2 regions of the Roseovarius sp. PS-C2 genome follow, and region 1 is predicted to be linked to the other one. Evidence: riboswitches for the same ligand, from Rfam matches in the RefSeq annotation. Region 1 holds a riboswitch; the other holds the start of a gene.
What was found. Region 1 has a riboswitch for thiamine pyrophosphate ahead of KPG71_RS02220 (ABC transporter substrate-binding protein). Riboswitches for the same ligand answer to the same signal wherever they lie in the genome.

Region 1 (5,820 bases):
CTTCTGGACGTGTTGTTGCCCAACCGCTCGGGGTTTGAAATCTGCCAGACGATCCGCCAGACCCCGCATTTGCGAGATACCAGGATCGTGATGATGAGTGCCCGGAACGGACAGGCCGAACAACGCAAGGGCATGGCCATGGGCGCCGATGCCTTTTTGAACAAACCCTTTCCAACCTCGGACCTGCTGAGCCTGATCAACAAGTTGACGGGGAAGGATACGCATGCGTGAACGGCTGGGCCTGAGACTGCGATTTGCCTTGTTTTTCGCCGCGCTCGCCCTGGCGGGGGCGGCCCTGATCGCAGGCGGGCTCTGGCTGGGACATTCGCGCTATGGCGGTCCGGTCGAAGGGTATGTCATCGCCGGGCTGATCGCCGCATTCGGCCTGTTTGGCATCTCGGCCTGGATCGGTTTCCTGTTCGATGAAAATGTCGCCCGTCCGGTTCTGGCGCTGGCCTCGGATCTGCAAACACGGGCGCGGGCCAAGGTGGATCAGGGAATCGATCAGGACCAGGCCCGCCATCTGGGCGCGCTCGCCCCCGCCGCCGATGCCATCCATACCGCCCTTGCCGAAGCACGGCAGGCTCAGCGCGAGGCGGTAGAACATGAAACGGCCGCCATCAACCGTGAAAAAGCCCTGTTCGAGGCTCTCTTGCGCGACCTGACCGAAGGCACCGTCGTACTGACATCCGACCGGCGCATCATGCTTTACAATCGTGTCGCTCAGGACCTGCTGGGCGATATCGGGCTGAACCGGCCAATCGACCGCTTTTTTTGTGGCGAGCCGCTCTTACACGCGCTCGAACGGCTGACGGCCAAACACGCGCGCGGCGATACCAGTTCCGAACGGTTCCTTTCGGCCACCGCCGATGGCCGCCGCTTTGTCATGGGGCGTGTGAGCCCGGTGCGCCATATGGGTGAAACCGCCGGCCATGTGCTGACCTTCCACGATGCCACTGACGATCTGCGCAGCCATGCCGCGCAAGACCACCTGTTCAACACCCTTCTTGAAGAAATCCGCCGGCCCGCCGCCGCAATCACCGCCCTGCTGGACGCCACCGGGATCGAACCCGAAACGGCAAAGACCGAAAGCACCGGCCTGCCGGACGCCATGCGCGAGGAAATGAACCGCCTGTGCCAGTGCCTGCGCGACAGCGGTGAAAAATACCGCGCACAAATCCCCACGCACTGGCCCCTGGCCCAAGTGGCGGTGGACGATATCCTTGACACGCTGACAGCCCGCGATCTGGTCCGTGCTATCCCCACGGGACACACCGATTTCCTGTTGTGCGACGGGTTCGCCATCGCCGGCCTTCTGGCCCGCGTGATCGAGGGGCTGAGCGATGACGGCACCCGCAGCCACATCACCCTCAGCGCCGAGCCGCATGGTGCAGAGGTGTGGCTGACCCTTGGCTGGCAAGGGCCTGATATAACCGACGGCAGGCTGGACAGCTGGCTGCGTCGTCCACTGTCGGAAGGCTATGGCGATTATTCCGGGCGAGACGTTCTGGAAAGCCACCGCACCGAAATCTGGAGCGATCCAAGCCGCGTCGAAAACCGCATTGTCCTGCCCCTGCCCAAAGCCGGACCGCCAATCCTGACACCCGATCAGCCGCGCCCCGAATTCTATGATTTCAATCTGCCCGCTCAGGACACGGGCAGCGATCTGGCGACGACCCCGCTCAGCGAGCTGCAGTTCGTCGTGTTCGACACCGAGACAACCGGCCTCGCCCCGCGCGAGGGTGACGAGATCGTGCAAATCGCTGGCGTGCGGGTGGTGAATGGCCGGATTCTGAGTGGCGAAGCCTTCGATACATTCGTCGATCCCGGTCGCCCCATCCCCCCCGCCTCAACCAGGATTCATGGTATCAGCGACGAAATGGTGCAGGGCGCGCCGGACATTGCCGAAGCCGGTCGCCGCTTTCACGCCTATTGCGAGGGGGCGGTTCTGGTCGCTCACAATGCGCCTTTCGACATGGCATTTCTGCGCCTCAAGGAAGACCGTATCGGCCTGACCTTCGATCAGCCCGCGCTGTGCACCGTTCTTTTGTCCGCCGCCCTGTTCGATCACACCGGGCAGCACACGCTGGATGCGCTGGCAGAACGCTTTGGCGTCACGATCCCGCCCGAACACCGTCATACCGCGCTTGGCGATTCCTTCGCGACGGCCGAGGTTTTCGTGCATATGCTGGATGTCATGAAATCTGCCGGCATCGTAACCTTGGGCGACGCCTTGGCCGAGGCCGAGCGGATGGTCAAAATCCGCCGCGCCCAGGCCTATTAGCAACTGAATCTTGCGACCTCACTTGCGGCCTCCTTACCTGTCTGGGCCGGATATGCTTGTTTCCTGCATATGAACGACATGGCAACCGCGCCCGCGCTCCTTGGCGGCATACAACGCCCGGTCGGCGTCTTCCATCATGCGCTGCCCGGACGGAACACGATAATCGCGGGACAGCGCGGCACCGATACTGGCCGAAACGCGGCAAGTCCCGTTCGGCAACGCGATCGGATGCTCAAGCCGTTTGACTAGACGCGCCGCGATCTCGCCAACGCGGTAATGGTCGGCCACATCAGGCAGAATCACCACGAATTCGTCGCCACCAATTCGCGCAACAATATCGGCGCTGCGCGTTTCCGCGACCATTGCCTGCGCAACGGCCTGCAGCACATGATCGCCCGCTGCGTGGCCCAACCGATCGTTAACCGCCTTAAAGTAATCCAGATCCACATTCATCAGCGCGAAGTCCCGTTCGCCCTCCGTCAGGCGGGTCAGAACCGCGTCCAGGGCGCGGCGGTTCCTCAATCCCGTCAAAGTGTCGGTAAAGGCCTGCTCTTCTGCCGCGATCTTGGCGCCTTGCAACCGACTGTTCAGTTTGCGCGAGGCCTCCATCGCAACTGACTTGGCCTCGATCAGGTACAGCAGTTCGATGGCCAGATCCGTTGCGGCAAAATCCCTGCTGGTCAGGGCAAAATCACGCACCGCCTCCTGTAATCCAATGCCGAAGGACAGGTTCAGCACCACACCACCGCTCAACGGCCCGTCACCGTCGTCGGGCAAGGGAACCAGCATACCCTTCACCTCGGTCTGGCGTGGGCTGCACAGACGCAAATGCAACTTTGCTCCCGCCAGCCCACGCAATGCCGCCATCGAGCCATCGGTGTGCGGGCGGCGCAATTCGAACGCGTCCTGAAACGTCCGGTCGATCAGATCGCCGTTCTCATACAGCTTGGCCAATGTCGGCCCGGCATGCAAAACACGACCGGACGCGCCCAGAACCGCATGCATCGGGCAAAACATGTCCAGCAGCGATATCAGGGTATTTCCGGTCAGGCCCAACGTCACGGCGCCGCCTTTCCAAGGGTAAAGACCCGTCCTTGGCCATGCGCAGCCGACAGAAGATGGATACGCAGCGTTTCCTGATGCCCCGCCGCCCCCATGTGTTCCAGCATGACCAGTGCCCCATAGTCATCGGCCAAAGCCCGCAACAACCCAAGCACCACATAGCCAAACGGCACATCCACCGCCTGCGGATTATGTACCTTGAGACAAAACCGACCCGGCCCGAGATCAACGAGCGTCAATTCCGGCAAGGCCAAATCCGGTAGGGCGAGCCGCGTTCTCTCGGGCAGATCGTCAAGCGAATGCAGAAATTCCTGAAATGTCGGACCTCCGAACCGCAACAAACGCCGGACCGCAGCCATGTTGGGATGAGACACCAGGTAGGTGCCGATATCCTCCAGCACCTCGTCACGGGATTTGTTCAACCTGTCGGCAACCGCTCCCAACAAACGGGGCGTGACGTGCGCATCATAGCTCAACATCGCCTCGAACTCGCTAAATCCAAGATCGAGGCACCTCATGATGTCCAGCCAGACATCACGTCCGTATGTATCGCGCACGAACCGTTCCACCGCGCGATTGATCACCCCGTGCATGACACACCCCTTACAATCGACAGTAGCGTCGCTCACAAAGATTAACGCTCTGCCAACAGATACAATTGCCGGGATTTTTATCGCCCGGCAACGGACCGCTTGCCGTCGGACAGCACCGTTGTTACAGTCCGGCCATCCGTTGGGGTGCCGCATGCGGCTGAGAGACCTCTGGTCAACCCATCGAACCTGATCCGGTCAGCACCGGCGGAGGGAACGGAGATTCGACAGGGCGCTCGCACCTGTCCCGCTCTTCCTTAGGCTGGCCGCAACGCGCACGAAAGGAGAGCCCCTTTGATACGCCTTCTCGCACTCGCGGCCAGTCTTCTGACGGCTGCACCAGCCATGGCTCAGGACAAGCTGACGCTGGTTCTGGACTGGTTCGTCAACCCCAATCACGGCCCGATCATCGTTGCACAGGAACAGGGCTATTTCGAGGATGAGAACCTCGAGGTCGAGGTGATCGCCCCCGCCGATCCGTCCGCGCCCCCCAAGATGGCCGCCGCGGGCAAGGCCGATCTGGCGATTTCCTATCAGCCGCAATTACACCTCCAGGTCGCCGAGGGCCTGCCTCTCAAACGTGTGGGCACGCTCGTGGCCAGCCCTCTGAACTGCTTGCTGGTGCTTGAGGACGGCCCCATAAAGTCGGTCGCCGATCTTGAGGGTGGCAAGGTGGGTTATTCCGTCGCCGGCGTGGAAGAGGCCCTTCTGGGCGCCCTTCTGGCCAACGCGGGCCTGACCATGGACGATATCGACCTGATCAACGTCAATTGGTCGCTATCGCCCTCGCTGATGTCGGGACAGGTCGATGCCGTTCTGGGGGCCTACCGCAATTTCGAACTGAACCAGATGGAACTGGAAGGTATCGAAGGCCGTTGCATGTATCTGGAAGAAATGGGCGTGCCCGCCTATGACGAGTTGATTTATGTCGCCAATCCCGACCTGGCCGACATGGACGCCATCGCACGTTTCCAGCGCGCAACCGGACGGGCCACGCAGTATATCGTAAACCACCCCGAGGACAGCTGGGAGGTTTTCTCGGGCACTTCGGCCGACCTTCAGGACGATCTGAACGCCATGGCATGGGCCGATACGCTGACCCGCTTCGCCCTGCGCCCTGCGGCTCTGGATCACGGGCGGTACCGCGATTTCGGCGCCTTCCTGCAAAAGGCCGGCTTGATCGACACCGCCCCGCCGGTGAGCGCCCTCGCCCTGGACCCGAACGAACAATGACGGGCTATGGCGATACGTTCACGGCTTGGCGCACGGCGGCGGGCGATCAGTGGTCCGCCTATACGCGTCATGCCTTTGTCGAGGGGCTGCGCGACGGCACTCTGCCGCCCACGGCTTTTCTGGATTACCTGGTGCAGGATTACCTGTTCCTCATCCACTTCTCGCGCGCTTGGGCCCTGGCGGTGACCAAGGCCGATACCGTGGATGAAATGCGCCTTGCCGCCACCACGGTGAACGCGTTGATCAATGACGAACTCGCCTTGCATATCCGGACCTGCGCCAAAGCCGGGCTTTCGGAATCCGATCTGTTCACGGCGCAGGAAAAACCGCAGAACATCGCCTATACGCGCTATGTTCTGGATGCCGGGCACTCGGGCGATTTTCTGGATTTGCTGGCCGCCCTTGCACCCTGCGTCATGGGGTATGGAGAAATCGGCACGCGGCTGGCCACTGAAAAGACCTCGACCACCTATGCCGAGTGGATCGGCACCTATGCCGGCGAGGAGTACCAACAGGTCTGCCGCGACGTGGGCGGCCTGATCGACACCGCCATCACCCGCCGCCTGGGCGATAGGCCACAAAACAGCCCCCGCTGGCCCCACCTGTGCCAGAGGTTCACAACGGCCACTCGGCTTGAGGTCGGGTTCTGGG
Region 2 (5,820 bases), on a different contig from region 1:
GATCCCGACATGGCGGCAAACAGGGCACAGGCACCGAGGTTAGAAATAACCAGCCCGCCGGGAATGCGTGTCAGCCAGCGTTCAAGCGCCTCGTACAGGTCTGCGCCCGCGCGGGTCGAGGCGATGGACGCCCCCATGATGATGAACATCGGGATCGACAGCAGGGCGAAATTGTCCAGCTTGCCGAACAGGATTTCGGGCATCAGTTCCAGCGAGCGCAGCCCGTCGAAGACGATCAGGAACCCGGCCGAGACGATCAGCAAGCCCATCGCGACCGAAATGCCGGAGAAAAGAACGAGGATCGTTGCAACGGCAACCAGTGCCCCAAGCAGCAGAGGGTCCATCAGGCGTTCTCCAGTCCAAAGGGTTTGTCGACGCCGGTGATCAGGGCGACGAAATCAGCGATCAGTTGCAGCAAGAGCAGGGCGAATCCGATTGGCAGCGACAGGTAGGGAATCCACAGGCGCACACCCCAGACAGTGTCCGAGCGCCAGCCGCGATCCCACGCGAAATGCCAGTATTCGTAGCCGTAAAACAGCATCACCCCGACAATCAGGATCGACAGCGACAGCGTCAGGATCGCCAGCACGAAACGCGGGCGTCGCGACAGGGTCAGTGGAAACAGGTCGACATTCACATGGCCGCGCAACCGCTGCACATAGGGCAGCCCGATCAGGGTGGCCGCGATCATCAGGTAGATGACGGCTTCGGTTTGCCAGATGGTCGATCCGTTCAGGACGAAGCGAATAAAGATCATCTGGCAGGTGATCGCCACCGCGGCCACGATCATGGCCGCCGAACACCATCCTGCAAGGGTCGATATGGCGGCGACGAAACGCAGGAACGGGTTGTTGCCTGTATGCGATGTAACTGCCGAGCTGTGACCGGCCATGGCTGCCTCCGTTGATTTGTGTGAAATCGGGTGTGGGGCAGCGCGCAAAACGCTGCCCCGGATCGGTCATTCCACGGCCAGCGCCATATCCAGAAGCGCCTGCCCGTCAGGCACTTCTTCGACGAAGGCCTTGTAGGAGGTTTCCTTGGCCAGGGTGCGCCAGGCTTCGAAATCCTCGGGCGACATCTTGGCGATTTCCACGCCTGCGTCGCTGAACACCTCGACCGAGGCGGCGTCTTGTTTCTTGGCTTCTTCGAGATAGAAGGCTTCGGCCTTTTTCGAGGCTTCCAGCAGGGCGTTCTGCTGTGCTTCGGTCAGGCCCTCGAAGGTGGTCTTGTTCATCAGCAGGGGCTGATACATGAACCACAGCGCGATATCGCCGGCAGGCGTATAGCATGCCACCTGTTCATAGATGCGATAGCTGACGAAAGACGAGGACGAGGTGTTGGCCGCGTCCAGAACGCCGGTTTGCATGGCGTTGTAGATTTCCGACGAGGCCATCGACGCAATCGAGGCGCCCGCACCGGCCAGCATCTGTTCGAACGCCTTGCCTGCGGCGCGCATCTGCAGCCCGTTCACGTCTTCGGGGTTTTTGATGCACTTGTCCTTGCCGGCAAAGCCACCGGCCAGATACCCATGCACCAGCACCATCACATCGTCATCGGCCATCTTGGCCTCGAGCGCCTCCATGAAGGGGCTTTCGGACAGGCGCGCGGCATGATCGTGGTTTTTCACAAGGCCCGGCATCAGGGTCAGGTTGTAGGCGGGTTGCTGGCCACCTGCATAGCTGAGCGGCAGAACCGTCATGTCCAACTGGCCACGGCTGAGCGGTTTGTATTGTTCGCGCGGCTTGAACAGGGATTTCGATCCGAAAATCTTGATGTCCAGATCCACGTCTGCGGCGGCGACCTCGTCGGCCACGATCTGTGCGACCTTGTGGCGGACGTCCTGATTGGACCACTGGTGCGACAGGCGCAGTTCGGTGGCGCTGGCCAGGGTGCCGGTTGCAGCCAGAGCCGCCGCAGCCACGGCGGTTTTCATGAAAGTTTTCATTTTTCTCCTCCCAAAGATGGACCCCGGCAGAACCGGGTGTCCCGGAGAGAGTAAGAGGGGATTGTTTTGCAAGTCAATATTTTTGTATACAAGATAACAAATCTTGCATCCCGACGGGCTTGTTAGTACAAAAACCTCATGGAACCACGTCGCGCCGATAGCATTGCCGAAGAGCTGGAAGAACTGATTTTCGCCGGCATGTATCGGGATGGCGACCGGCTGGACGAGATGCGCCTGGCCGAGCAGTTTGGCGTGTCCCGCACGCCGCTTCGCGAGGCTTTTCAACGCCTTGCCCTGTCCGGGCTGGTCGAGTTGATCCCCCGTCGCGGGGCATTCGTGCGCCAGCCCGGCCCGGTCGAACTGATGGAGATGTTCGAGGTCATGGCCGAGCTCGAAGCCATTTGCGGGCGGTTGGCCGCCATGCGGATTTCGGATGCGGCCCTGGACGAACTGCGCAGTGCGAACGCCAATTGCAAGGCTGCCGTCGAGGCGCATGACTCAGATGGATATTACGCCGAAAACGAGCGATTCCATCGAATCATCTATCAGCAATCGGGTAACAGATTCCTCGAACAGGAAACTGCCAAACTGCACAAACGGCTCAAGCCGTTCCGGCGGCAGCAATTGCGGTTTCGCGGGCGTATGGCGCAATCCATGGCCGAGCATGAGGGGATCGTCGATGCGCTTGTGCAGGGCGATGCCGCCGGGGCGGGCGAGGCGTTGCGCGCCCATGTCGCCGTGCAGGGCGAGAAATTCCACAACCTGATGGCCAGCCTGCAAAGCGCGGCGGAGTAGGACGCCGCCAAAGGGCAAGGGCCGCATCTATGCCTGCCATGCGGTTTAGCGAAAATCCGCAGGTCCGTTCAGGGTCCGGGCCTGTATCTTCAAGTGATCTACCAGAAAGTGCTATTGTGGGCCGCATGATGATCACCGATATCGACGACTATTTTACCAAGGGCTGCGGGCGTTGCGAGCGCTTCGGAACAGGGAGCTGTTCGACAAGGATCTGGGGGCAGGGTCTTGCCAGGTTGCGGGATATTTGCCTGTCCGCTGAACTGAGTGAGACGGTCAAGTGGGGCCATCCCTGCTATATGCATGCCGGGCGAAATATCGTGATTATCGGCGCACATAGAAAGGACTTTCGCCTTAGCTTTTTCAATGCTGCGCTCATGAAAGACCCCGAAGGTGTATTGGAAAAGCAGGGTCCGAACACGCAACACCCCGACATGATAAGGTTTACGGCCAGTGATGGGCCGGAAAGGATGGAAGGTGTGATAGGCGCTTATCTGGAGGAGGCCAAGGACTATGCGGAAACGGGAAAGAAGCCTCCAAAGGACGATAGGGAGCTGGTGTTACCCGATGAACTCGTGGATGCGCTCGATGCGGACACGGAGCTTGCCGAGGCTTTCGAGGCGCTGACGCGCGGGCGCCAAAAAAGCTATGTTATCAACCTTAATTCGGCCAGGAAAACAGAGACCAGACTGAACCGGATCAGGAAGTTCCGTGCAAAGATCCTTGACGGGAAGGGCGCGATGGAGCGCTGAAGGCGATAGTGCGCCAACGCCCGGTTCGGGCCGTATGGCTGCCGTTGCAGGGCGGAATCGTGGCGAAAAGGTGTAGTCGGTGCTCTCCCATATCAGCCCCTGCAGGGTCAACGGCCCGGCAGGGGGGAAAGGAACAGGTGAGTTGACTTTCGGCACATGCGTTTGCCGGGTTGAACGCCCTCGGGCAAAGGACTACGTTCTGATTCACAATCCGTTGGGGTGCCCCGTGAGGGGGCTGAGAGGCGCAGCCAACCCATCGAACCTGATCCGGACAATGCCGGCGGAGGGAACGGAGCATGACCGAAGGTCCGACATATCAGTTTGACGTCCTGTGTCTCCTGCCCCCGATGCCGCAGGAGTGAGACAATGCAGACACCCCCAAAGGCCCTGACAATCGCCGGTTCCGACAGTGGCGGCGGCGCGGGCATTCAGGCCGACCTGAAAAGTTTTTCCGCCCTTGGCGTTTATGGCGCAAGCGCGATCACCGGTATCACCGCGCAGAACACGACAGGCGTGCAGGCGGTCGAGGCGGTGAGCGAAAAGATGGTGCGCGCGCAGATTGCCTCGGTTCTGGACGATATCGAGATCGGTGCGGTCAAGATCGGGATGCTGGGCACGCCTGGGATTGTCCGGGCCGTCGCCGAGGCGCTTGGCGATTATGGCGGTCCTGTCGTTCTCGATCCGGTGATGGTGGCGAAATCGGGCGATCCGCTTCTGGCGGACGAGGCCGTGGCGGCCCTGATCGAATACCTGCTGCCGCGTGCCGATGTGCTGACCCCGAACCTGCCCGAGGCCGCGCGCCTGTTGCAAACCGGCGTGGCAGAAACGGCACAGGATGCCGAGACGCAAGGGCAGGCCCTGCGGGCGATGGGTGCAACGACGGTGTTGATGAAGGGCGGTCATGGCTCGGGCGATATCTGTGTCGATCTGCTGATCGCCGCCGATGGGGTCGAACGGATCGAGGCGCCGCGTATCCACACCGGCAATACCCACGGGACCGGATGCAGCATGTCTTCGGCCATTGCGGCCGGGCTGGCCTCGGGGCTGGATCTGCGGGCGGCGACGGCGCGCGCGCATGGCTGGCTGCAGGGGGCGATCCGGGCGGCCGATGGCCTGCATGTCGGACAGGGGCACGGCCCGGTTCACCATTTTCACGAGGTGTGGTCATGACGCAGGAGATCACGATCATCGGGGCCGGGGTTGTCGGGCTGTGCGTGGCAACGGAACTGACGGCGCGGGGCGTAGAGGTGCGGCTGGTGGATCATCAGGCGCAGCCGGGTCCGCATGCGTGCTCATGGTGGGCCGGTGGCATGTTGACCCCGTTCTGCGAAGGCGAAACCGCCGAAGAGCCTGTCGTGAGGCTGGGGCAGGAGGCTGCCGATTGGTGGGCGCGCGCCGGGGTCGAGGTGCATCGCAAGGGATCGCTCGTGGTCACGCTTGGGCGGGACCGGGCCGAGCTGGATCGTTTCGCGCGAAGGACGGAACGGCACAGCCTGCTGGACCGCGATGCCCTGGCCGAGGTCGAGCCGCAGCTTGACGGGCGGTTCGACCGCGCCCTGTTTTTCAGGGGCGAGGCGCATATCGTGCCGCGCGCGGCCCTGACGCATCTGCGCGACCGGTTGGAGCATAACGGGGTCGGGATTACGGCTGATGCGGAGCAAGGCGGGCTGACCATCGACTGTCGCGGGCTGGCGGCGCAGGATGTGCTGACGGATTTGCGCGGGGTCAAAGGCGAAATGGTGATCTTGCGCGCGCCGGATGTCGCATTGCTTCGGCCCGTGCGCCTGCTGCATCCGCGCCATCCGCTCTATATCGTGCCGCGCGGTGTCGGGGTGTTCATGCTGGGGGCGACCCAGATCGAAAGCGGCGAACGCAGCCGCGCGACCCTGCGGTCGGTGGCCGAATTGCTGAATGCGGCCTATGCGCTGCACCCCGCTTTTGGCGAGGCCGAGATACTGGAAATCGGCGTCGATGCGCGCCCGGCCTTTCCCGACAACCTGCCGCGCATCCGGCGGCGGGATGATACGATTTACGTCAACGGGTTGTTCCGGCACGGTTTTTTGCTGGCCCCCGCGCTGGCACGGATGGTGGCGGAACTGGTTCTCGATGGGAAAACACCGGAGGTGATGGATGAAGATCAACGTGAACGGTGAAGGCCGGGAAGTCGCCTCCGGCACGCTGGACAAGGTGCTGGACGAGCTTGGCTATGGCGGGGCCAGGGTGGCCACCGCCGTCAATGAAACCTTCGTGCCGGTGACGGTGCGGAGCCAGATGGAGTTGAGCGATGGCGACCGTCTGGAGATCGTCGCGCCACGGCAGGGGGGATAAGTC

Region 2: it holds a riboswitch for thiamine pyrophosphate, as region 1 does, so the genes downstream of both, thiD (bifunctional hydroxymethylpyrimidine kinase/phosphomethylpyrimidine kinase) here and KPG71_RS02220 (ABC transporter substrate-binding protein) in region 1, are expected to answer to the same signal.

What each region holds. Positions count from the first base shown of each region.
Region 1 covers NZ_JAHKSQ010000001.1:453,591-459,410, forward strand. Annotated here, with positions in the region: gene KPG71_RS02200 (response regulator transcription factor) at 1-231, shown strand, start outside; gene KPG71_RS02205 (exonuclease domain-containing protein) at 224-2,284, shown strand; gene KPG71_RS02210 (diguanylate cyclase) at 2,318-3,346, opposite strand; gene KPG71_RS02215 (heme NO-binding domain-containing protein) at 3,343-3,939, opposite strand; TPP riboswitch at 4,070-4,169, shown strand; gene KPG71_RS02220 (ABC transporter substrate-binding protein) at 4,234-5,169, shown strand; gene tenA (thiaminase II) at 5,166-5,820, shown strand, end outside.
Region 2 covers NZ_JAHKSQ010000006.1:202,304-208,123, forward strand. Annotated here, with positions in the region: gene KPG71_RS13095 (TRAP transporter large permease) at 1-344, opposite strand, end outside; gene KPG71_RS13100 (TRAP transporter small permease) at 344-892, opposite strand; gene dctP (TRAP transporter substrate-binding protein DctP) at 959-1,945, opposite strand; gene KPG71_RS13110 (GntR family transcriptional regulator) at 2,084-2,740, shown strand; gene KPG71_RS13115 (YdeI family protein) at 2,866-3,489, shown strand; TPP riboswitch at 3,695-3,795, shown strand; gene thiD (bifunctional hydroxymethylpyrimidine kinase/phosphomethylpyrimidine kinase) at 3,856-4,659, shown strand; gene thiO (glycine oxidase ThiO) at 4,656-5,642, shown strand; gene thiS (sulfur carrier protein ThiS) at 5,620-5,817, shown strand.